DNA from 3 places in the Pseudomonas sp. MF08817 genome. Region 3 is predicted to be linked to each of the others. Evidence: predicted binding sites of a transcription regulator. Region 3 holds the regulator's gene; each other region holds the start of a gene.
The links. Region 3 encodes FliA, which starts transcription of late flagellar genes. Its sites were predicted from a motif close to CTAAAGTTTNNNNNNNNNNNGCCGNTAA; they were not measured.
Positions count from the first base shown of each region.

Region 1: AC19YR_RS04325 (methyl-accepting chemotaxis protein) is a predicted target of FliA. The motif match lies at 3,657-3,684, and genes of this name have one in related genera.
Region 2: AC19YR_RS07450 (methyl-accepting chemotaxis protein) is a predicted target of FliA. The motif match lies at 1,248-1,275, and genes of this name have one in related genera.

Region 1 covers NZ_JCBCUY010000004.1:147,036-154,521, forward strand. The annotation lists gene ubiB (ubiquinone biosynthesis regulatory protein kinase UbiB) at 1-527, shown strand, start outside; gene hisI (phosphoribosyl-AMP cyclohydrolase) at 669-1,067, shown strand; gene AC19YR_RS04300 (phosphoribosyl-ATP diphosphatase) at 1,060-1,392, shown strand; gene AC19YR_RS04305 (twin-arginine translocase TatA/TatE family subunit) at 1,420-1,695, shown strand; gene tatB (Sec-independent protein translocase protein TatB) at 1,707-2,099, shown strand; gene tatC (twin-arginine translocase subunit TatC) at 2,096-2,896, shown strand; gene AC19YR_RS04320 (16S rRNA (uracil(1498)-N(3))-methyltransferase) at 2,893-3,600, shown strand; gene AC19YR_RS04325 (methyl-accepting chemotaxis protein) at 3,725-5,641, shown strand; gene AC19YR_RS04330 (methyl-accepting chemotaxis protein) at 5,982-7,486, shown strand, end outside.
Region 2 covers NZ_JCBCUY010000009.1:14,817-22,302, reverse strand. The annotation lists gene AC19YR_RS07460 (DUF1294 domain-containing protein) at 1-294, opposite strand, end outside; gene AC19YR_RS07455 (undecaprenyl-diphosphate phosphatase) at 291-1,121, opposite strand; gene AC19YR_RS07450 (methyl-accepting chemotaxis protein) at 1,401-3,035, shown strand; gene pnuC (nicotinamide riboside transporter PnuC) at 3,218-3,781, shown strand; gene AC19YR_RS07440 (AAA family ATPase) at 3,778-4,314, shown strand; gene fapA (functional amyloid chaperone FapA) at 4,642-5,094, shown strand; gene fapB (fibril amyloid subunit FapB) at 5,097-5,675, shown strand; gene fapC (amyloid-like fimbrin subunit FapC) at 5,740-6,711, shown strand; gene fapD (fibril amyloid maturation endopeptidase FapD) at 6,777-7,469, shown strand.
Region 3 covers NZ_JCBCUY010000014.1:33,191-40,676, forward strand. The annotation lists gene flhA (flagellar biosynthesis protein FlhA) at 1-976, shown strand, start outside; gene flhF (flagellar biosynthesis GTPase FlhF) at 988-2,307, shown strand; gene fleN (flagellar synthesis regulator FleN) at 2,426-3,256, shown strand; gene fliA (RNA polymerase sigma factor FliA) at 3,253-3,993, shown strand; gene AC19YR_RS10670 (chemotaxis response regulator CheY) at 4,161-4,532, shown strand; gene AC19YR_RS10675 (protein phosphatase CheZ) at 4,563-5,351, shown strand; gene AC19YR_RS10680 (chemotaxis protein CheA) at 5,366-7,486, shown strand, end outside.

The sequences.
Region 1 (7,486 bases), on a different contig from region 3:
AGGCGGCGATCCGCACCGTGTGCGAGCCGATCTTCGAAAAGCCGCTCAAGGACATCTCCTTCGGCCAAGTGCTGATGCGCCTGTTCCAGACCGCTCGGCGCTTCAATATGGAAGTGCAGCCACAATTGGTGCTGCTGCAAAAGACCCTGCTCAACATCGAAGGCCTGGGCCGCCAGCTCTACCCGGACCTGGACCTGTGGAACACCGCCCAGCCGTTCCTGGAACGCTGGATGCGAGAACGCGTCAGCCCCAAGACCCTACTGGGCAACCTGCAAAGCCAGGTCGAGCAATTGCCGCACCTGGCCAACATGACCCGCGACCTGCTGGAACGCATGTCCCAACCCCACGCCGCGGACCCCGCGCCGCCCTGGCACCGGCGCAAGGACGACTGGTTCCTGCGCCTGCTGGGCGCCGCGCACCTGGCAGGTGGCGCGGTGCTGGCGGCGGGCGGCCCGCTCGGTGAAGCAGGCCACTGGCCGGCCGGCGTGATGGTGGCCGTGGGCTTGTATCTGGTCGTGCGCCGATAGCCAGCCGGGGTATCGGCTGGCACACTGAAGCGAATTAGTTACAAGTTGCAAGCTGCAAGCGAATCGGCGGCGTGACCTAGGTTAGTAAGCTTTTACTTGCAGCTTGAAGCTTCAAGCTCGCCTCTTTTTCAGGAACTGAAAATGAATAACTGGCTGGACGAGATCAAATGGGACGCCGATGGCCTGGTGCCAGCAATCGCCCAGGATCACAAGACCGGGCGCGTGCTGATGATGGCGTGGATGAACCGCCAAGCGCTGCAATTGACCGCCGCCGAGAACCGCGCCATTTATTGGTCACGTTCGCGTGGCAAGCTGTGGCGCAAGGGCGAAGAGTCCGGCCACGTGCAGCATTTGCATGAACTGCGCCTGGACTGCGACGCCGACGTCATCATCCTGAAAGTCGAGCAGGTTGGCGGTATCGCCTGCCACACCGGCCGCCAGAGCTGCTTCTATCGTGTCTTTGAAAACGGTGCCTGGGCAACCGTCGACCCAGTACTCAAAGACCCGCACGCCATTTATTCGGACCACAAACATGACTGACACCCTGACCCGCCTGGCCCAGGTGCTCGAAGAGCGCAAAGGCGCCAGCGCCGACAGTTCCTACGTCGCCAGCCTGTACCACAAGGGCCTGAACAAGATTTTGGAAAAAGTCGGCGAAGAATCGGTCGAGACGATCATCGCCGCCAAGGATGCCGCCATCAGCGGTGACTGCAGCGATGTCATCTACGAAACTGCTGACCTCTGGTTCCACAGCCTGGTCATGCTCGCCCAACTGGGGCAGCACCCGCAGGCCGTGCTCGATGAACTGGAACGACGCATTGGCACCAGCGGGCATACCGAGAAAGCCTCGCGCCCGTCCACCTGAATTCAACTTCTAGAGAGGAAACGCAACATGGGCATTTTTGACTGGAAACACTGGGTCGTCATTCTGGTTGTCGTGGTGCTGGTGTTCGGTACCAAGAAACTGAAAAACCTGGGCACCGATGTCGGCGAATCGATCAAGGGCTTTCGCAAAGCCATGAACGACGACGAAAAACCGGCCGAACCCAACGCATCCACGGCGCAACCCGTGCCGCCGGTGCAGCCCCAGGCTTCGCCACTGAGCCAGCCGCACACGATCGACGTGCAGGCGCAAAAAGTCGAAGAGCCGATCCGCAAAGACTTGTGAGCACCCAATAAATGTTCGGTATCAGCTTCTCTGAACTGCTGCTCGTCGGCCTCGTCGCCCTGCTGGTGCTGGGCCCCGAGCGCCTGCCGGGTGCTGCGCGCACCGCAGGCCTGTGGGTCGGGCGCCTGAAACGCAGCTTCAACGCAATCAAGAATGAAGTTGAACGGGAAATCGGCGCCGACGAGATTCGCCGGCAATTGCACAACGAGCACATCCTGTCGTTGGAGCAAGAGGCCCGCAATATCCTCAACCCGCAGCAGAAAAACCCCGGCACGTTCACCCCGCCGGTACAGGAACCGCCCGCCGCGCCTAGCGTCGAGCCTGCTGCGGTTGTTACCCCGACAGAATCCGTGGCGGCTACCACCGCCGCTTCCGAGCCCACTTTGCCGCCGCGAGCCCCATGAGCGCTGATAAACCGGAACACGACCAGCACATGCCGCTGGTCTCGCACCTCACCGAGCTGCGAACCCGCCTGCTGCGCTGTGTCGCGGCGATTTTCGTGATCTTCGCCGGGCTGTTTGCCTTCACCCAGCAGATCTACACCTTCGTCTCCACGCCGCTGCGCGATTACCTGCCTGTCGGCGCGACGATGATCGCCACGGACGTCTCGTCGCCGTTCCTCACGCCGCTGAAGCTGACGATGATGGTGTCGCTGTTCCTCGCGATCCCGGTGATCCTGCACCAGATCTGGGGCTTCATCGCGCCGGGCCTGTACAAGCACGAAAAACGCATTGCCGTGCCGCTGCTGGTGTCGAGCATCCTGCTGTTCTACACCGGCATGGCGTTCGCCTACTTCCTGGTGTTCCCGCTGATCTTCAAATTCTTCGCCGCCGCCACCCCGGCGGGCGTCGAGATGATGACCGACATCACCAGCTACCTCGATTTCGTGATGACGCTGTTCTTCGCCTTTGGCGTGGCGTTCGAGATCCCCGTCGCCGTGGTGCTGCTGGTGTGGATTGGCGTGGTGGACGTCAAGTACCTGAAGAAGATCCGCCCCTACGTCATCATCGGCTGCTTCGTGGTGGGCATGATCCTCACCCCGCCGGACATCTTCTCCCAGACCCTGCTGGCGATCCCCATGTGGTTGCTGTTCGAGATCGGCATCCTCTTTGGCAGCCTGGTCAGCAAGCGCGGCGAGCACCCCGACGACCCGCCTTCGGACAGTGAACCCCAAGACCAGCCGCCAGCGACCCAAGCGTGAACCTGCTGCTGCTCGAAGAGGCCGACTTCATCGCGCCGGACCGCGCCGTGCTGGGCGGGCGGCGCCTGACCCATATGCAGGAAGTACACCGCGCCGCCGTCGGCGACAGCTTGCGGGTCGGGCGCATTGGCGGCTTGATGGGTTCGGCGCAATTGCTGCGCCTGGACAGCCATGAAGCCGAGTTGCAGATCAGCCTCGACCAACCGCCGCCGGCCAAGCTGCCGCTGACCCTGCTGCTGGCCCTGCCCCGGCCGAAAATGCTCCGCCGCGTGCTGCAAACCGTCGCCGCCATGGGCGTGCCGCGGGTGGTGCTGGTCAACAGCTACCGGGTGGAAAAAAGCTTCTGGCAAACCCCGTTCCTGGAACCTGCCGCCGTGCGCGAGCAATTGATCCTGGGCCTGGAACAAGCGCGAGACACAGTGCTGCCCGAGATCATCATCGAGAAGCGCTTCAAGCCCTTCGTCGAAGACCGCTTGCCCGCCCTGGCCGCCGATACCCTGGGCCTGGTCGGCCACCCCGGCCCTTACCCGCCGTGCCCGCGCGGCCTCGACGAACCGGTGACCCTGGCCATCGGCCCCGAGGGTGGCTGGATCCCCTACGAAATCGACCTGCTGGCCAAGGCCGGCCTGCAACCGGTGCAACTGGGCGAGCGTATCCTGCGGGTCGAAACCGCCGTCACGGCGCTGCTCTCACGGTTGTTCTAAACGCTCCTGTAGCAAGCGGCCGCTCCAGTTACAGACAAAGGTCTTACATCCAAATCCTACAGAACCCACAGCGACGGCCGATAAATCCCTTATAGAACCAGTTGTCTTTTCAGGGAGTTACAGCATGTACCGGTGGTTAGCCCATAGCTTGGGAAATGTGAGTGTCAATCTGAAACTCAGCATCGGCTTCGGCCTGGTGCTGCTCCTCACCCTGCTGATTACCCTGACCGGTTGGATCGGCCTGGGCCATGTGATCGAACGCGGCGACAAACTGGGCTTTATTTCCAGCCTCAATGAACTGACCAAAGACCTGCGTGCCGCGCGCCTGACCTACGAACTGCACCACGGCGAACAAGGCACCGAGGCGGTCAGCGACCTGTTGAATAAACTCGATGCCAGCCTGCAACAGGCCCGCACCTACATCACCCACCCCGAAGACGTCACGCTGATCGGCCAGCAACAGGCCGCCGTGGCCGAGTACAAGCGCGGTTTCGTCAATTTGGCCGAGGCCAACCAGAACCGGGAAGCCAACCGCGCCCAGCTCATCGCCACCGCTAATGCGGCGATGGCCAGCGTGGCGCAGGTGGAAAAATCCCTGCTGCAAGGCGAAAGCGTGGCGCAGTTCAACAGCGTCATCGAGTTGAGCAAGCTGATCCAGCAAGCGCGCTTCCAAGTGCGCGGCTACACCTTCAGCACCAAGGCCGAGGCCCTGCAACCGGCACTCGAGGCCGTCGACAACGCCCTGGCCTACCTCACCGGCCTGCCCGCCGCGCTGCCCGAGCAGCACATCGCCCACCTGCAACAGGCCAGCGAGGCACTCAAGGGCTACCGGGTGGCCGTCACCCAGTTCGCCCAGGCCCAGGAAGCCAACGTCGCGGCCCTCAAGCACATGGCCGACCAGGGCACGCGCCTGATGGACCTGAGCAACCAACTGACCGTCTCGCAAACCGCCAAGCGCGACAGCGAAGCGGCCAGCGCGAAAAGCACCCTGATGCTAGCCACCGTGCTGGCGCTGGCCTTCGGCCTGTTCGCCGCGTGGAGCATCACCCGGCAGATCGTCACGCCCCTGCAGCAGACCCTCAAAGTGGTCGAGCGCGTGGCCTCTGGCGATCTCAGCCACGACCTGGATGTGCAGCGCCGCGACGAACTCGGCCAACTGCAACAGGCCATGCAGCGCATGACCGTGAGCCTGCGTGAGTTGATCGGTGGCATCAGCGACGGCGTGACGCAAATCGCCAGCGCCGCCGAAGAACTGTCGGCCGTGACCGAGCAGACCAGCGCCGGGGTCAACAGCCAGAAAGTCGAAACCGACCAAGTGGCCACCGCCATGCACGAAATGGCCGCCACCGTGCAGGAAGTGGCGCGCAACGCCGAGGAAGCCTCCGAAGCCGCCGTGGCCGCCGACCAGCAGGCCCGCGAAGGCGACAAGGTCGTTGGCGAGGCCATCGCCCAGATCGAACGCCTGGCCACCGAGGTGGGCAACTCCACCGAGGCCATGAGCCATCTGCAACGCGAGAGTGACAAGATCGGCAGCGTGCTGGACGTCATCAAATCGGTGGCGCAACAGACCAACCTGCTGGCCCTCAACGCGGCCATCGAAGCGGCGCGCGCCGGCGAGGCGGGCCGTGGTTTTGCGGTGGTCGCCGATGAAGTGCGCAGCCTGGCCCAGCGCACGCAAAAATCCACCGAGGAAATCGAAGAGCTGATCGTCGGCCTGCAAAGCGGCACCCAGCAGGTGGCGACCATCATGGACAACAGCCGCACCCTCACCGACAGCAGCGTGGAACTGACCCGCCGCGCCGGGGGCTCGCTGGACAACATCACGCGCACCGTCTCGGCGATCCAGGCGATGAACCAGCAGATCGCCGCCGCTGCCGAGCAGCAAAGCGCCGTGGCCGAAGAGATCAACCGCAGCGTGCTCAACGTGCGCGATGTGTCCGAACAAACCTCGGCCGCCAGCGAAGAAACCGCCGCCTCCAGCGCCGAACTGGCGCGCCTGGGCGTGCACCTGCAAAGCCTGGTGGGGCGGTTTAAGGTCTGATACCCCGTAGGTACATCAGCCAGGGTTGGCTCTGCATGGGCTGCCGTCATCGCGGGCAGGCCCGCTCCCACAGGTGAACTGTGGTGTGGGTGGGATTTTCATTTTCCTGCTCCCGATGGCGGCCCTGAGTGGCGGTACCGAGTGGTAGGGGTAAGACCGTTGCCACCCACAAAAAACCTCCCCCAAAGCCCTCTGCCCGGAGGGCTTTTTTCTGAAATTTCTTACGCAATTTTCAGGTCGAGGCTTACAGGGCTGACGCCGATCAACAAGGACATGCGCTCCTCTCCTGACACCCGTCAGCCGCAGCGCCATGCCCTTCTTGAATCGTCGGAGGTTCATCATGTTTCGTTGGCTGACCCGCGCCGTGGACAACATCAATGTCCCCCTCAAACTTGCCCTGGGCTTCGGCCTGATCCTGCTCCTGACCCTGGCCATCGCCCTCACGGGTTGGAGCGCCCTGGGCACGGTGCTCTTTCGTTCGCAGACCCTGACCGAGCTGGCCCAGTTAGGCCTGAGCAGCAAAGACCTGCGCAACGCCCACATCATTTACCAGGACTCCAGTTCCCCCAAGAACCTGGAGGCCATCAGCCGCCATCTAGCGAAGATCGACCAGCAACTGGACAGTATCGCGCTGCGCCTCAAAGACCCGGTCAACCTCAGGCAAATCCAAGTCAGCGCCGGGTATGTCGGCAACTTCAGGAATCGCCTGGGAGAACTGGCGCCGGCCATCGAGCAACGCGAAACAGCCCGCAACCAACTCAAACTTAGCGCCAAGCGCACCAGCGAAGCCGTCGCCCGGTTCGCCAGCGACCTGCCCAACCAGGACGACCAGCAAGCCCTCAAACCCGTAGAGCAACTGCGCCAGGCTATGGCCCAAGTCGAAGACCATGTGCTGAGCCCAGCCTGGATCGCCACGTCCCTGCAAAGCTACGCCGATACCGTTATCAACGGCCTCGCTGCCGTGGAACGCGCCGAAGCGCAGTTGCAGGCGTTGCCCGCCCACATGGCCCCCCTCAAAGCTGCGCTGCTCGATTACCGCACCCAGATCAGCCTCATGAAGGATGCGCAACTGGGCACTGAAACGACCCATGAAAAAATGGCCCAGCAACTCGACGCCCTGCTCAGCGAGAGTGGCGATCTGAGCCGGGATCAATTGCGCAAGGCCGCTAACCAGGCTGATTACGCCAACACCTTGCTGGCCGCGGTCACCGCCGTCGCGATCCTGATCGGCATGTTCGCCGCGTGGCTGATCTCCGCGCGGATCACCGTGGCCCTGCACCAAACCCTGCAAGCGGCCAACCGCATCGCCCAGGGCGATCTGCGCCAGGACCTCGACACCCGGCGCCGCGACGAATTGGGGCGCCTGCAGCGCAGCATGCACAACATGACGCTGAACCTGCGCAGCCTGATTGGCGATATCGGCGAAGGCGCGATCCAGATTGCCAGCGCCGCCGAGCAACTGTCGGCGGTCACCGAACAAACCAGTGCGGGGGTCAACAGCCAGAAGGAAGAAACCGAATTAGTGGCCACGGCCATGACTCAGATGGTCGCCACGGCTCGCGAGGTGGCTCTACATGCCGAGCAAGCCTCCCGGGCCGCTGTGGAAGCCGACCAGCATGCTGGCCAGGGCGATCGCGTGGTCGGCGAAGCCATCGCCCAGATCGAGCACCTGGCCAGCGAGGTCAGCCATTCCGGGCAGGCCATGGAGCAGTTACAGCAGGAAAGCGGCCGCATCGGCAGCGTGCTGGACGTCATCAAGTCGGTCTCGCAGCAAACCAACCTGCTGGCCCTCAATGCAGCCATCGAGGCAGCCCGCGCGGGGGAGGCCGGGCGCGGTTTCGCGGT
Region 2 (7,486 bases), on a different contig from region 3:
GGTTTTGTGGCGCAGTAACTGCTGGGCCAGCAAGGCGCCGGGCCAGCCGCCCGCCAGTTCCACCGCGTGCAGGACGTTTTCCGGCACGCGCCACTGCCCGGCGCGGGCCATACGTTTATCGCGCCAATAGAGCAAGAACGCCAACAGGCTGACCGCCCCGTAGGCCACCAATGGGATCGGTGACACCCCGCGCAACCACAAGGCCAGCGAGCCACCCAATGGCAACGCAACCAGCAGCACAAACACCAGAACCTTGAGGCGCGGGTATTGCAGTGCGCCGTTCGGCGCCTTCATGGCTGGGCCGCCGTCCAGTCCACCCAGGCGAACTGCCAGGTGGCCAGGATCAGCAAGCCGAACACGATGCGATACCAGGCAAACGCCGCGTAGCTGTGGTTAGCGATGAAGCGCAGCAGGCCCTTGACCGCAATCATGGCGAAGATGAAAGCGGTGACGAAGCCAATGGCGAACACCGGCAGGTCGGCGGGTTGGAACAAGTCGCGGTACTTGTAGCCCGAATACACCGCTGCCCCGACCATGGTCGGCATGGCGAGAAAAAACGAGAACTCGGTGGCGGTTTTGCGCGACAGGCCAAACAGCAAGCCACCGATGATGGTCGAGCCCGAGCGCGAGGTGCCGGGAATCATCGCCAGGCACTGGGCGAAACCGACCTTGAGGGCATCCTTCCAAGTGATGTCGTCGACGCTGTGGGCGTGCACCTCGTGCTCGCGGCGCTCGGCCCAGAGCATCACCACACCGCCCACCACCAGGGCGGCAGCCACGGTCACGGGGTTGAACAGGTATTCATGGATCAGGTCGGCAAAGACCACCCCCAGCACCACCGCCGGTAGAAAGGCGATCAGCAGGTTGGCGGTAAAGCGCCGTGCGTTCGGCTGGGTGGGCAGGCCCACGACCACGTCGAGGATCTTGCGCCGAAACTCCCAGACCACCGCCAGGATCGCCCCTAGCTGGATGATGATGTTGAAGGCCATGGCCCGCTCACCGCCGAAATCGAGGAGGTCGGCAACAATGATCTGGTGTCCCGTACTGGAAATGGGCAAAAACTCCGTCAGCCCTTCTACAACTCCAAGAATCAATGCCGATGCGGCGGTCCAAAAATCCATCAAGCCCCCGTGAAGCAATGCCCCTGGCATGCCCCGTCAATAATTTTTATGCGTTCACTGCGACAACATAGCGCGTACTGGCGCGCGCCTGAGATCCGTAGAATCGGGAAAAATTCCCTGAGCGCTGTTCAGGTTTGCCCAACGCGGCCGAAATCCTAGCAGACATACCGGTTTGGCGCTGTCGCGTTAGTAGACTTGGGTAGGGTTGGTGCCATTGGCCAAAGCATGCTTGGATGGCTTGGCCTTAATGACAAGAACAAGAATCTGGAGTGACCGGTAATGAATAGCTTACGCAGTGTGTCGATCAGCCGCCGCTTGTGGCTGATCCTGGTGGTGTCTGTGTTGATGCTATTGACCTTGGGCATGTTGATGCTCAATCAGATCCACAGCGACCTGTACCAGGCCAAGGCCGAGAAAACCCGCCATGTGGTGGAGACCGCCAATGGCGTGCTCACCTACTACCACGGCCTGGAAACCGCCGGCACCCTGAGCCGCGAAGCCGCCCAGCAACAAGCCCTGAACGCCGTGCGCGGGCTGCGCTACAACCAGGACGACTACTTCTGGATCAACGACCTCAAGCCCGTCATGGTCATGCACCCGGCCAACCCGAAGCTCGAAGGCAAGGAACTGTCCGGCATCAAAGACCCGGACGGCTTTGCGCTGTTCAACGCCATGGTCGCCATCGCCCAGGAAAAAGGTGCCGGCACCGTGGACTACCGCTGGCCGAAACCGGGGGCCGAGGCACCGGTGCAAAAAACCTCCTACGTGCAACTGTTCCAGCCCTGGGGCTGGATCATCGGCTCGGGGGTATATATCGACGATATTCAGGCCCAGTTCTATGAGCAGGTCTGGAAAGCCTCGCTGATTGGCATCGTGATCGCGCTGGTGATGGCGCTGCTGGTGATCCTGATTGCCCGCAGCATCGTGCAGCCGTTGCAGGAAGCTGTGCACGCCATGGCCAACATCGCCAGCGGCGAAAGCGACCTGACCCGCAGCCTCGACACCCACGGCCAGGACGAAGTCACCCAACTGGCCCGTCACTTCAACACCTTCACCGCCAAGCTGCGCCAAGTGGTGGGCCAGCTGCAGCTCTCGGCCAGCGCCCTGGGCCAGTCGTCTACGGATCTGGGCAACAACGCCAGCCAGGCCCAGGAACGTAGCCAGCAGCAGTCCCAGCAAATGGAACTGGTGGCCACCGCCATCAATGAAGTCACCTACGGCGTGCAGGACGTGGCGAAAAACGCCGAGCACGCCGCCAGCGAAATGCGCGATGCACAGGTCCAGGCCCAGCAGGGCCAGGTCAATATCGACAGCAGCCTGCAACAGATCGACCAGTTGTCCAGCACCATCGACCAAGCCGTGGAGGTGATCCGCACCCTGTCGGCCGAAAGCACCCAGATCGGCAGCGTGCTGGAGGTGATCCGCTCGATCGCCGAGCAGACCAACCTGCTGGCGCTGAACGCTGCCATCGAGGCCGCCCGCGCCGGCGAGCAAGGCCGCGGCTTTGCCGTGGTGGCAGACGAGGTGCGGCTGCTGGCCCAGCGCACGCAGAAGTCCACGGCGGAAATCCAGGCAATGATCGAACGCCTGCAAAACCATTCCGAAGCCGCCGTGCGGGTGATCGGTGACAGCAGCCGTGCCTCGCAGTTGACTATCGAGCAAGCCGGCCTGGCCGGCGCCAGCCTGAGCGCCATCGGCCAGGCCCTGCAAAACCTCAACGGCCTCAACGCCTCCATCGCCAGCGCCACCCTGCAACAAGCCCATGTGGTCGAAGACATCAACCAGAACGTCACCCAGGCCGCCGGGCTGTCCCAAAGCACCGCCCTGGCTGCCGAACAATCGAGCCTAGCCAGCGTTCACCTCAAGGAATTGAGCGAACAGCTCAACGCCCTGCTGCGCCAGTTCAAGGTCTGACCTTCCCTCCCGGCCCGCTGCTGCTGTTGTAGCAAGCGGGCTTGCCCGCGCTCGGGCGCGTAGCGGCCGTAAAAATCTTCCGGGCACACCACCGTCGGGGCGCACTGCGCACCCCAGCGCGGGCACGCCCGCTTGCTACGGGGTACAATCCCGGCCCTCTTCGTGCTCTGCAAGGAAATGCCATGTCCGGGTTAGAACTGTTTGCCGCAACGCTCGGCGTGATAGCCGTGTGGCTGACAGTCAAGCAAAACCCCTGGTGCTGGCCCATCGGCCTGGTGATGGTGCTGCTTTACAGCTGGATTTTCTTCGAGGTCAAACTCTATTCCGACATGCTCTTGCAGGTGATCTACGCCGCGTTGCAGCTCTACGGCTGGTGGCAGTGGACCCGTGCCGGCGAGCGCCACAGCGGCCGCCAGGTCACCCGGCTCAACACCCAGGCCGTGGCGCAGGGCCTGGCCATCGGCGCAGTCGGCAGCCTCGCGCTGGGCGGCGCCATGGCCCATTGGACCGACGCCGCGCAACCCTGGTTGGACGCGGCCCTCACCGGGTTCAGCCTGGTGGCACAGATGTGGATGGCGCAGAAACGCCTGCAATGCTGGGCCTTGTGGATTGTGGTGGACGTGATCTTCGTCGCGCTGTTCGTCTATAAGGGCCTGTACCTCACCGCCGCCCTCTATGCCCTGTTCACCCTGATTGCCGTGCAGGGCTGGCGCCAATGGCGCGCCGACCCGGCGTTGCAGCCATGAAAGTGCTGGTGTTGAGCGGCCCGGAATCCAGCGGCAAGAGCTGGTTGGCCGAAGGCATCCAGCAGCGTTTTGGCGGTGTGCTGGTGGGCGAGTATGTGCGCCACTTCATGGAGCAAACCCAGCGCGACACCTGCCTGGCCGACATCCCGGCCATCGCCCGCGGGCAGTTGGCCTGGGAAGACCAGGCCCGCGCCCAGGCCCCGCAATTGTTGATTCTCGACACCCACCTGCTGAGCAACCAGCTCTGGAGCCTGGCCCTGTTCGGCGACTGCCCGGGGTGGATCGAGGAAGCACTACTGGCACGCCATTACGACCTGCACCTGCTGCTCTCTCCCGAAGGCGTGGCTTGGACGGGCGATGGCCTGCGCTGCCAGCCCGACCTGGCGCAACGCCAGGCCTTTTTCGATGCCAGCCACGCCTGGCTGCAACAGCACCAGCGGCGGTTCGAAGTCGTCACTGGCGATTGGACGGCGCGACGTGAGCAAGCCTTCGCCGCCGTGGAGCGCCTGCTCGCCACCCCGAACCAGGGCTGAAAAGCCTGCAAAATCCCCGAAACTGTCCATTCCTGATACACCCTTGCGCGCCGAACGCCACCCCCGCCAGCGGCACGCGCCTTTAATGGGGCAACTGTCACGCGGCTGATACAGCCCTGCCCAAAGGCCCGGTCTAGAGCGTTTTCACCACATCCAGCGGTTCTCGGCCCTCACGCCTGTCTCAGCGTTGATACAGGCTCGCTCGCGCTGTTCTCCGGCGCCGAGCTAACCCTTTGATTTAAAAACACAAACAAAAAGCGGCACGGCTTCTGCTCTACACCTTCGCAACGCTGACAAGGCCAGCGCATTGAAAGAAGGAATGCCGACATGGGCAACAACAATAAGCGCTTGAACCGCCTCCTGCTGACAGGCTGTGTCCTCAGCGCGATGTATTGCCTGCCCGTGGTGGCGGCCGGTGACGGCACTATTGTGCTCACGCGCCCTGTTGACCCCATTGCTGCCGGCCGCAAGCCGCTGGCGCCCAACCCCAACCCCACCACCGTCAACGCCAACCCCTCGCAACAGGTCTTGAGGGCTACGGGGGAGCTGAGCGATGGCGATTTCGCCGGGGTCAGCAGCGGCCAGCGCATCCAGCAGACCGTTAACAACACCGCCCCCACCCACATGCCCGGCCTCAACGTGGTGACCAACCCCAATGGCCTGCCCGGCATGGGCGCCAGCGCTGGCAGCGGTGCCGGTGCGCGGATCTCCGGCACCATCAACCGGGCCATGGAAACCGGCATGCGCCCCCTGATGAACCTAGGTGGCAAGGGGAACTGATGATGAAACTCACTGTAATGGCAATCGCCCTGCTCGCCAGCACCAGCGCCCTGGCCGACTCCGCCGTAGCGGTGGTCAACCAGGCCCGGATCGATAATTCCGGCGCGGCCTATCGCGGCAACCTGATGGTCAACCAGGCCGCCGGCGATCAACAGCAGCAAGTCAACAGCCGGGCCATTGCCATAGGCAAAGACGCCAAAGCCGTCAACAGCCTGCAGCAGAGCATCAATACCGCCGCCAACCGTTCGATGAACGCCAGCAGCGACATCAGCGGCAACTCATTCATCAACGGCAACGGTGCACTGGGCGTCAACCAGTCCGCCGGGGCCAATAACCAAATGATTAACGCCTTGCGGGTCAGCATCAGTGCCCAACCGCAAAGCGTCGATGACAGCGCCCTGTCGCAACAGAACGTGGCGCTGCTACCAGTCTCGGGAGCAACTGGCACACCCACCGGCAGCCGCCAGGTCACCACCAGTGACCAGGCCTTCACCGGCAGCCGTGGCGTGATTCAGGTGAACCAGAGCGCGGGTGTGGGGAACCGCATGGCCAACACCCTGAGCATCCGGGTCGCTGATTGACCCAACCGCAGTGCACTTGGCAAGTCGCAACACTTAACCAATTCAATAGGCACGGAGAAACACCATGAAACCTACAACCGCTCTGAAACCACTGGTTTTCGCCTTGGCTGCAGTGATGGCTATGGCTGCTCAGGCTGACAGCGACAAAAAACACCCGCACAAACCACAAGGGCCAACCTGGCAGGACCAACTGCAAATCGGCGCCGGCGCTACCGCCATTTCCGCCGACACGCAGAACAGTGAAGACAACTATGTGAACAATCAGGCCACCAAAAACAATGCCAAGTCTGACAACTCATTCAACAGCAACAGCGGCAACGTAGGCGGCAACAACGCAGCCGGCGACGGCAACCAACAAGCCAACAACGCAGCCATCGCCACCGCTGACGAAGCCTTTGTGTTCGGTAGCGCCAACGCCCTGGCATTGGCGAGCCAGAACAACGTCAACAACTACGTGAAAAACGCCTCGACCCAAAACCGTGCGCAAGTTGACAACAGCGTTAACAGCAACTCCGGCAACATCGGCTTCAACAACGCGGCCGGCAACTTCAACCAACAGAAAAACGACCTGGCGATCGCTGTGTCCGGCGGCCGCGTGGCCAACGCGGTTTCAGGCGCATCGCAAAACAGCACCGACCTGGGTGTCAACAACAAAGCCGATCGTGAAAACAAAGTGGTCAGCCTCAGTGGCGGTGCCATCGCCGGTGGTTCCTACAAAGGCACCATCAAAGGCACCATCAAAGACGACAAAGGTGGCTACTACGACGACAAAGGTGGTAGCGGCAGCGGTGGCAACAAAGGCCAGAAAGTTGACCTCGTAGAACAAGGCAACTTCTTGCTGGGCGCGGTATGGACCCAACAAGTGCTGGTCAAAGACGGCTGGAAAAACCCTGTAGTCAACAACGCTACCACCACCGGTTCGGTGAACAGCAACTCCGGCAACGTGGGCTACAACAACGCCGCTGGCGTGGGTAACCAACAAGTCAACTCGCTGGCCATTTCGACCACTTGCGGAGGTTGCGCTGGCGCCAACTAACGTCAGTAAACCCAAAAGCCCCGGCAACGGGGCTTTCCCATTCCTCTTAGCAAGGCGTATCGACCATGCGAATTGCCGCTCTCGCCGTTCTGTTGGGCCTGACCGGGTTGGCCTCGGCGCAGTGCCAGGCGGCCTCCATGGCCATTGCCGCCCTTCCTGGCGGCACCTTGGTTTACAAGCAAGTGCAAAGCGTGCGTGAGCGTAAATTCGTCGACCTGGTGGAACAAAAAACCGATTTCAGTTGCGGCGCCGCCGCACTGGCCACGGTGCTGCGCCAGAGCTACTGGCTGGATGTCGATGAAAACCAGGTGATCGAGGGCATGTTGGCCAACGCTGACCATGACCTGGTGCGCACACAAGGGTTTTCCATGCTGGACATGAAGCTCTACGTGGAAAGCATCGGCATGCGTGCGCGGGGGTATCGGATACCGGCGGACAAGCTGCAGGACATCTCCATTCCCGTGGTGGTGTTGGTGGATATCCGCGGCTACAAGCACTTCGTGGTACTGCAACGCACGGAAAAGGACTGGGTTTACATCGGCGACCCCGTCCTGGGCCATAAACGCTACACCCATGAAGATTTCGTCAAAGGCTGGAACGGCATCGTGTTCGCCATCATCGGCCCCGGTTATGACAAAGCCAACGCCCTGCTCACGCCACCGCTGCCGGTCACGGCCAAAAACAAGCTCGACGGTTTCAACCCGGTCAAAGATGCAGAACTACTGGACTTTGGTTTCATTCAAAGCGACTTCTTCTAAACGCCACTTTAGATAAA
Region 3 (7,486 bases):
TCGCAACCAGGGTGGCCAGTTGCTGGCGCGGATCAAGGGCGTGCGCAAGAAGCTGTCCCAGGACCTGGGCTTTCTCATGCCCACGGTGCATATCCGCGACAACCTCGACCTGGCGCCCAGCGCCTATCGCCTGACCCTGATGGGCGTGATCCTGGCCGAAGCGGAGATCTACCCGGACCGCGAACTGGCAATCAACCCCGGCCAAGTGTTCGGCACCCTCAACGGCATCACCGCCAAAGACCCGGCCTTCGGCCTGGACGCGGTGTGGATCGAAATCAGTCAGCGTTCCCAGGCGCAATCGCTGGGCTACACGGTGGTGGACGCCAGCACAGTGGTGGCGACCCACTTGAACCAGATTCTCTACAAGCACTCCAGCGAACTGCTGGGCCACGAAGAGGTCCAGCAACTGATGCAATTGCTGGCCAAGGGCTCGCCGAAACTGGCTGAAGAGCTGGTGCCGGGGGTGCTGTCGCTGTCGCAGTTGCTCAAAGTGCTGCAAGCCTTGCTCGCCGAACAGGTGCCGGTACGCGACATTCGTAGCATTGCCGAAGCCATCGCCAATAATGCAGCCAAGAGTCAAGATACTGCCGCTTTGGTTGCCGCGGTGCGCGTCGGATTGTCCCGCGCTATCGTGCAAAGCATTGTAGGCACTGAGTCTGAGCTGCCTGTCATCACCTTGGAACCAAGGTTGGAACAAATATTGCTCAATAGTCTGCAGAAGGCAGGGCAAGGCGCCGATGAAGGCGTTCTGCTGGAGCCAAGCATGGCCGAGAAGCTGCAGCGTTCGTTGATCGACGCCGCTCAGCGCCAGGAAATGCAAGGTCAACCGGTGATTCTGCTGGTAGCCGGCCCCGTTCGCGCGATGCTCTCGCGGTTCGGACGCCTGGCGGTCCCGGGTTTGCACGTGTTGGCGTATCAGGAAATTCCTGACAACAAGCAAGTGACCATCGTTGCGACAGTAGGGCCCAACGGCTGAGGTAGTGGGTTATGCAAGTGAAGCGTTTTTTCGCCGCCGATATGCGTCAGGCCATGAAACTGGTGCGTGATGAGCTGGGCGCGGATGCGGCCATCATCGGCAACCGGCGGATCGCTGGCGGTGTCGAGCTGACGGCTGCCCTGGATTACAAACTGTCGGCCCTGGCCCCGCGCGTGCCGAACATCGAACTCGAAGACGAACTGCGCAAGACCCAGTCGCGCATCGTGACCGCCCAGGCCGAATTGAGCCTGCGTGGCGACGGCGACCCGAGCACCAATCGCCAGTTGTTCGCCGGCCTGCCGCTGACTGCCGCCGAACCGCTGATCGAACCGACCTTCGTCGAGCCGCCACGCCCGGCGCCGGTGGCCCCGGCCTCGCAGTCGGTGGACCAGCGCGCGTTCGACTCCATGCGCTTTGAACTCAATGGCCTGCGCGAACTGCTGGAAGTGCAGCTCGGCTCCCTGGCCTGGAACCAGTTGCAAGGCAGCCGCCCGCAGCAGGCCAACCTGTGGCGGCGCCTGCAGCGCATCGGCTTGTCCGGGCCGCTGTCGCGGGACTTGCTGGCCCTGATTACCGAATTCGACGAACCTCGCCAGGCCTGGCGCATGCTGTTGGCGCACTTGGCGCGCATGATCGCCACGCCGGAAATCGAACCCCTGGAAGAGGGGGGTGTGATTGCCATGGTCGGCCCCGCCGGCATGGGCAAGACCACCACCCTGGCCAAATTGGCGGCCCGTTACGTGCTCAAGTACGGCGCGCAGAACATCGCCCTGGTGAGCATGGACAGCTACCGCATCGGCGCTCAGGAGCAGCTCAAGACCTTGGGCCGCATCCTCAACGTCTCGGTGACCCATGTCGATCCGGGCCAGTCCTTGGCGCAAGCCCTCGACCCGCTGCTGCGCAAGCGCGTGGTGCTGATCGACACCGCCGGCCTGCAGGCCAGCGACCCGGCCCTGCGTATGCAGCTGGAAAGCCTGGCCGGGCGCGGCATCCGCTCCAAGAACTACCTGGTGCTGGCCACCACCAGCCAGAAGCAAGTGCTGACCGCCGCGTACCACAGTTACAAGCGTTGCGGGCTGGCTGGCTGCATTCTGACTAAGCTGGACGAGACGGCGAGCCTGGGCGAGGTGTTGAGCCTGGCTATCAGCCATGAATTACCGGTGGCCTATCTGACCGATGGGCCGCGTATTCCCGATGACTTGCACTTGCCGCGCCGCCACCAATTGGTCAGCCGTGCCGTAAGTGTGCAAATGCAGGAAGAACCCAGCGAAGAAGCCATGGCTGACATGTTCGCTGACCTTTACCACAGCCCGGCCAAGCAGGTCGGCTGAGGTTTAATGAATAGATTGCAGTGAACCTACATCGATGGCCTGCCACGCATTGTTCCAACGGTGAACGCGCAGCCAGTTATGTGGCCTCCGTCTAAGTAAGACAAGGTATAGAAAGAACATGGGCAGCATGCATCCCGTACAGGTGATCGCGGTGACCGGCGGCAAAGGTGGCGTCGGGAAGACTAACGTGTCAGTGAACTTGTCCCTGGCTCTGGCGGAGCTTGGCCGACGCGTCATGCTGCTGGACGCCGACCTGGGTCTGGCGAACGTCGACGTGTTACTGGGGCTGACCCCCAAACACACCCTGGCCGATGTGATCGAGGGGCGCTGTGAGCTGCGCGACGTGCTGCTCCAGGGCCCCGGCGGGATCCGCATCGTGCCGGCAGCCTCGGGCACCCAGAGCATGGTGCACCTGAGCCCGGCCCAGCATGCCGGCCTGATCCAGGCGTTCAGCGACATCGGCGACAACCTCGACGTGCTGGTGATCGACACGGCCGCCGGGATCGGCGAGTCGGTGGTCAGTTTCGTGCGCGCGGCCCAGGAAGTGCTGCTGGTGGTGTGCGACGAACCCACCTCCATCACCGACGCCTACGCCCTTATCAAACTGCTCAACCGCGACTACGGCATGAACCGCTTCCGCGTACTGGCCAACATGGCCCAGAGCCCGCAGGAAGGGCGCAACCTGTTCGCTAAGTTGACCAAGGTCACTGATCGCTTCCTGGACGTCGCCTTACAATACGTCGGTGCGGTTCCCTACGACGAGTGCGTACGCAAGGCTGTGCAAAAGCAGCGTGCAGTCTACGAAGCGTTCCCTCGTTCCAAGTGCGCACTGGCGTTCAAAGCCATCGCCCAGAAGGTCGATACCTGGCCACTGCCCGCTAACCCGCGCGGGCATCTGGAGTTTTTTGTCGAGCGGCTTGTGCATCAAACGGCGGGACCTGTGCTATGACAGCCAGCGGCTACAACCTTTACAAGAAGTCGGCGCGTGACAGCCAATACGAATTGATCGAGCGCTACGCGCCCTTGGTCAAGCGCATTGCTTACCACCTGCTGGCACGCCTGCCCGCCAGCGTCCAGGTCGAAGACCTGATCCAGGCCGGGATGATCGGTTTGCTTGAAGTCTCGACCAAGTACGACGCCAGCAAGGGCGCCAGCTTCGAGACCTACGCGGGGATTCGTATCCGCGGCGCGATGCTCGATGAGGTGCGTAAAGGCGACTGGGCCCCCCGTTCGGTACACCGCAACACCCGGATGGTCAGTGATGCCATTCGCTCAATTGAAGCTAAAACCGGTCGTGACGCTAAAGATCACGAGGTTGCGGCCGAACTCCAATTGAGCCTCGATGATTATTACGGGATTTTGAACGACACCTTGGGCAGTCGCCTGTTCAGCTTCGACGACCTCTTGCAGGACGGCGAGCATGAAGGGCTGCACGAGGATGGCGCGAGTGCTCATCTGGAGCCGTCGCGCGACCTGGAAGACGAGCGCTTCCAGGCTGCGCTGGCGGACGCGATTGCCAATTTGCCGGAGCGTGAGCGACTGGTCTTGGCGCTGTACTACGACGAAGAGCTGAACCTCAAGGAAATCGGTGAGGTCCTGGGGGTCAGCGAGTCGCGGGTCAGCCAGTTACACAGCCAGTGCGCGGCCCGCTTGCGGGGGCGTTTGGGGGAGTGGCGAGCGCGCTGACAGGCAGTGTGGGGGCTCTGCGAACGGGGCCGGTACGGCGTAGCGCCGTACCGGTCTCGGCTCGTTTTGCTCCATGTCGCCGGTGAGTGCCCAGCCTGATTGATGAAATGGCGTGTCCAGGTGCTGGATGCGTTTAAGACTGCTTGGAGGTCGAATTGGACAAGAACATGAAAATCCTCATCGTTGATGACTTCTCAACGATGCGGCGGATCATAAAAAACCTGTTGCGTGACCTTGGGTTCACCAACACGGTCGAGGCAGACGACGGCACTACCGCCATCCCTGTGCTCAACAGCGGCAGCATCGACTTTCTGGTGACGGACTGGAACATGCCTGGCATGACCGGTATCGACTTGCTGCGCCATGTGCGCGCCGACGAAAAACTCAAGCACCTGCCGGTGTTGATGGTCACCGCTGAAGCCAAGCGCGAACAGATCATCGAAGCAGCCCAGGCCGGGGTGAACGGCTATGTAGTCAAACCCTTCACGGCCCAGGCGTTGAAAGAAAAGATTGAAAAAATCTTCGAACGCATCGGTTGATGCGCGAAGCCAGTCCGCCACGGGGGCGCTATGGAGCATAACGAATCATCGCAGGGCGATTTTGAATCGACTCTGAAAAAACATGCCCACGAATTGGTCGAAAGCCTTGAAAAAGGCAAGTTCGGCGACGCGGTGCAACTGATCCATGAGCTCAACCAGACCCGTGACCGCGGCCTGTACCAGGAAGTCGGCAAGCTGACGCGCGAATTGCACAGCGCCATCGTCAACTTCCAGATCGACCCGCACATGCCGCAAGCCGAAGAAGTGTCCCAGATCACGGATGCCACTGAACGCCTGGGTTATGTTGTCAGGCTGACCGAGGCTGCGGCCAATCGCACCATGGACCTGGTGGAAAACAGCACGCCGCTGGTCAACGGCTTGGGCCACGACGCCCAGGCCCTGAGCGCGGACTGGGCACGTTTCATGCGCCGCGAAGTGGGTGCCGAAGAGTTTCGCGATCTGGCGCGCCGGGTCGAGGTTTTTTTGGCCCGCAGCGAGAAAGAAACACGCGTGGTGTCGGGCAACCTCAACGACATTCTGCTGGCCCAGGATTACCAGGACCTCACCGGCCAGGTCATCAAGCGGGTGACACAACTGGTCACGGAAGTCGAAAGCAACTTGCTCAAGCTGGTGCTGATGGCCAGCCAGGTCGACCGGTTTGCGGGCATCGAGCATGACCGCGACGAGATCCTGGCGCAAAAAGATCCACAAAAACACCTGGCGCAGGGTGAAGGTCCGCAGATTCATGCCGATAAACGTGAAGACGTTATGTCCGGTCAGGACGATGTAGACGATTTGCTTTCCAGTCTTGGATTCTAGGAGCACCCACAAAAATGAGCTTCGGCGCCGATGAAGAGATCCTTCAGGATTTCCTGGTTGAGGCCGGCGAGATTCTTGAGTTGCTGTCCGAACAACTGGTCGAGCTGGAAAGCCGACCGGATGATGCGGACTTGCTCAATGCAATTTTTCGCGGTTTTCACACTGTAAAAGGGGGCGCCGGCTTCCTCCAGCTCAATGAGCTGGTGGAGTGCTGTCACATCGCCGAGAACGTGTTCGACATCCTGCGCAAGGGTGAACGGCGCGTCGACTCGGAACTGATGGACGTGGTTCTCGAAGCCCTGGACGCGGTCAACGGCATGTTCAGCCAAGTGCGTGAGCGCTCTGCGATCACCGCTGCTACGCCGGAACTGCTGGCAGCCCTGGCACGCCTGGCGCTGCCAGCCACCGACCAGCCTGCGCCTGCGGCTGAACCGGCCCCGGCTGCGGCCGAGCCCGAGCCTGAAAGCGCCGGCGGCGACATTACCGACAACGAATTCGAGCAACTGCTGGACTCGCTCAATGCGGTCAAGGCCCAGGCCGAAGCGCCGGCGCCCGCCGCCGTGGCGGCGGGTGGCAGCGATGACATTACCGATGCCGAGTTCGAGTCCCTGCTTGACCAACTGCATGGCAAGGGCCAGTTCGCCGTGGACGCCGTGGCGCCCGCCGCCGAACCTGCCGCCGCTGCACCAGCGGCGGCCAGCACCGACATCACCGACGACGAGTTCGAAGCACTGCTCGACCAGTTGCATGGCAAGGGCAACTTTGCCGTCGATGCCCTGGAAAGTGCTATCGCCGACGCCAAACCTGCGCCTGCGGCGACGGCCGCTGCGGTGGGCGGCGATCTGATTTCCGATCACGAATTCGAATCCCTGCTCGACGAGCTGCACGGCAAAGGCAAGTTCAGCGCCGAGACCCCAGCGGTTGCGGCGGCTGTCGCGGCCCCCGTGGCCAAGGCCGCCCCGGCGCCCGCACCTGCAGCAGCAGCGGCGCCAGCCCCAGCCCCGGCGGCCAGGGCTGCAGCCCCCGCGCCGGCCCGTGCCGCCGCTGCCGCGCCGGCGGAAAAACAGGCCAGCGAAGCGGAAACCACGGTGCGCGTCGATACCGCGCGCCTGGACGAAATCATGAACATGGTGGGCGAACTGGTGCTGGTGCGTAACCGCCTGGTGCGCCTGGGCCTGAACAGCGGCGACGAAGCCATGTCCAAGGCCGTTTCCAACCTGGACGTGGTGACCGCCGACCTGCAGACCGCGGTGATGAAAACCCGCATGCAGCCGATCAAGAAGGTCTTCGGGCGCTTCCCGCGCCTGGTTCGTGACCTGGCGCGCCAGCTCAAGAAAGAGATCAGCCTGGAGCTGGTGGGCGAAGAAACCGACCTGGACAAAAACCTCGTCGAAGCCCTGGCCGACCCGCTGGTCCACTTGGTGCGCAACGCGGTCGACCACGGTATCGAGTCGCCCCAGGAGCGCGAAGAGTCGGGCAAGGCACGCCTGGGCCGGGTGATCCTGGCCGCCGAACAGGAAGGCGACCATATCCTGCTGTCGATTTCCGATGACGGCAAAGGCATGGACGCGAACATCCTGCGGGGCATCGCGGTCAAGCGCGGGGTGATGGACAAGGACGCAGCCGATCGCCTGAGCGATACCGAGTGCTACAACCTGATCTTCGCTCCGGGCTTCTCGACCAAGACCGAGATTTCCGACGTGTCGGGCCGTGGCGTGGGCATGGATGTGGTGAAAACCAAGATTTCCCAGCTCAACGGCTCCATCAACATCTACTCGACCAAGGGCCAGGGCTCGAAGATCGTCATCAAGGTGCCGTTGACCCTGGCGATCATGCCGACCCTGATGGTCATGCTGGGCAACCAGGCATTCGCCTTCCCGCTGGTCAACGTCAACGAGATCTTCCACCTGGACCTGTCGCGCACCAACGTGGTCGATGGCCAGGAAGTGGTGATCGTGCGCGACAAGGCGTTGCCGCTGTTCTACCTCAAGCGCTGGTTGGTGGCGTCCGCCGCCCATGAAGAGCAGCGCGAGGGCCACGTGGTGATCCTGTCGGTGGGCACCCAGCGCATCGGCTTTGTGGTCGATCAATTGGTGGGCCAGGAAGAAGTGGTCATCAAGCCTTTGGGCAAGATG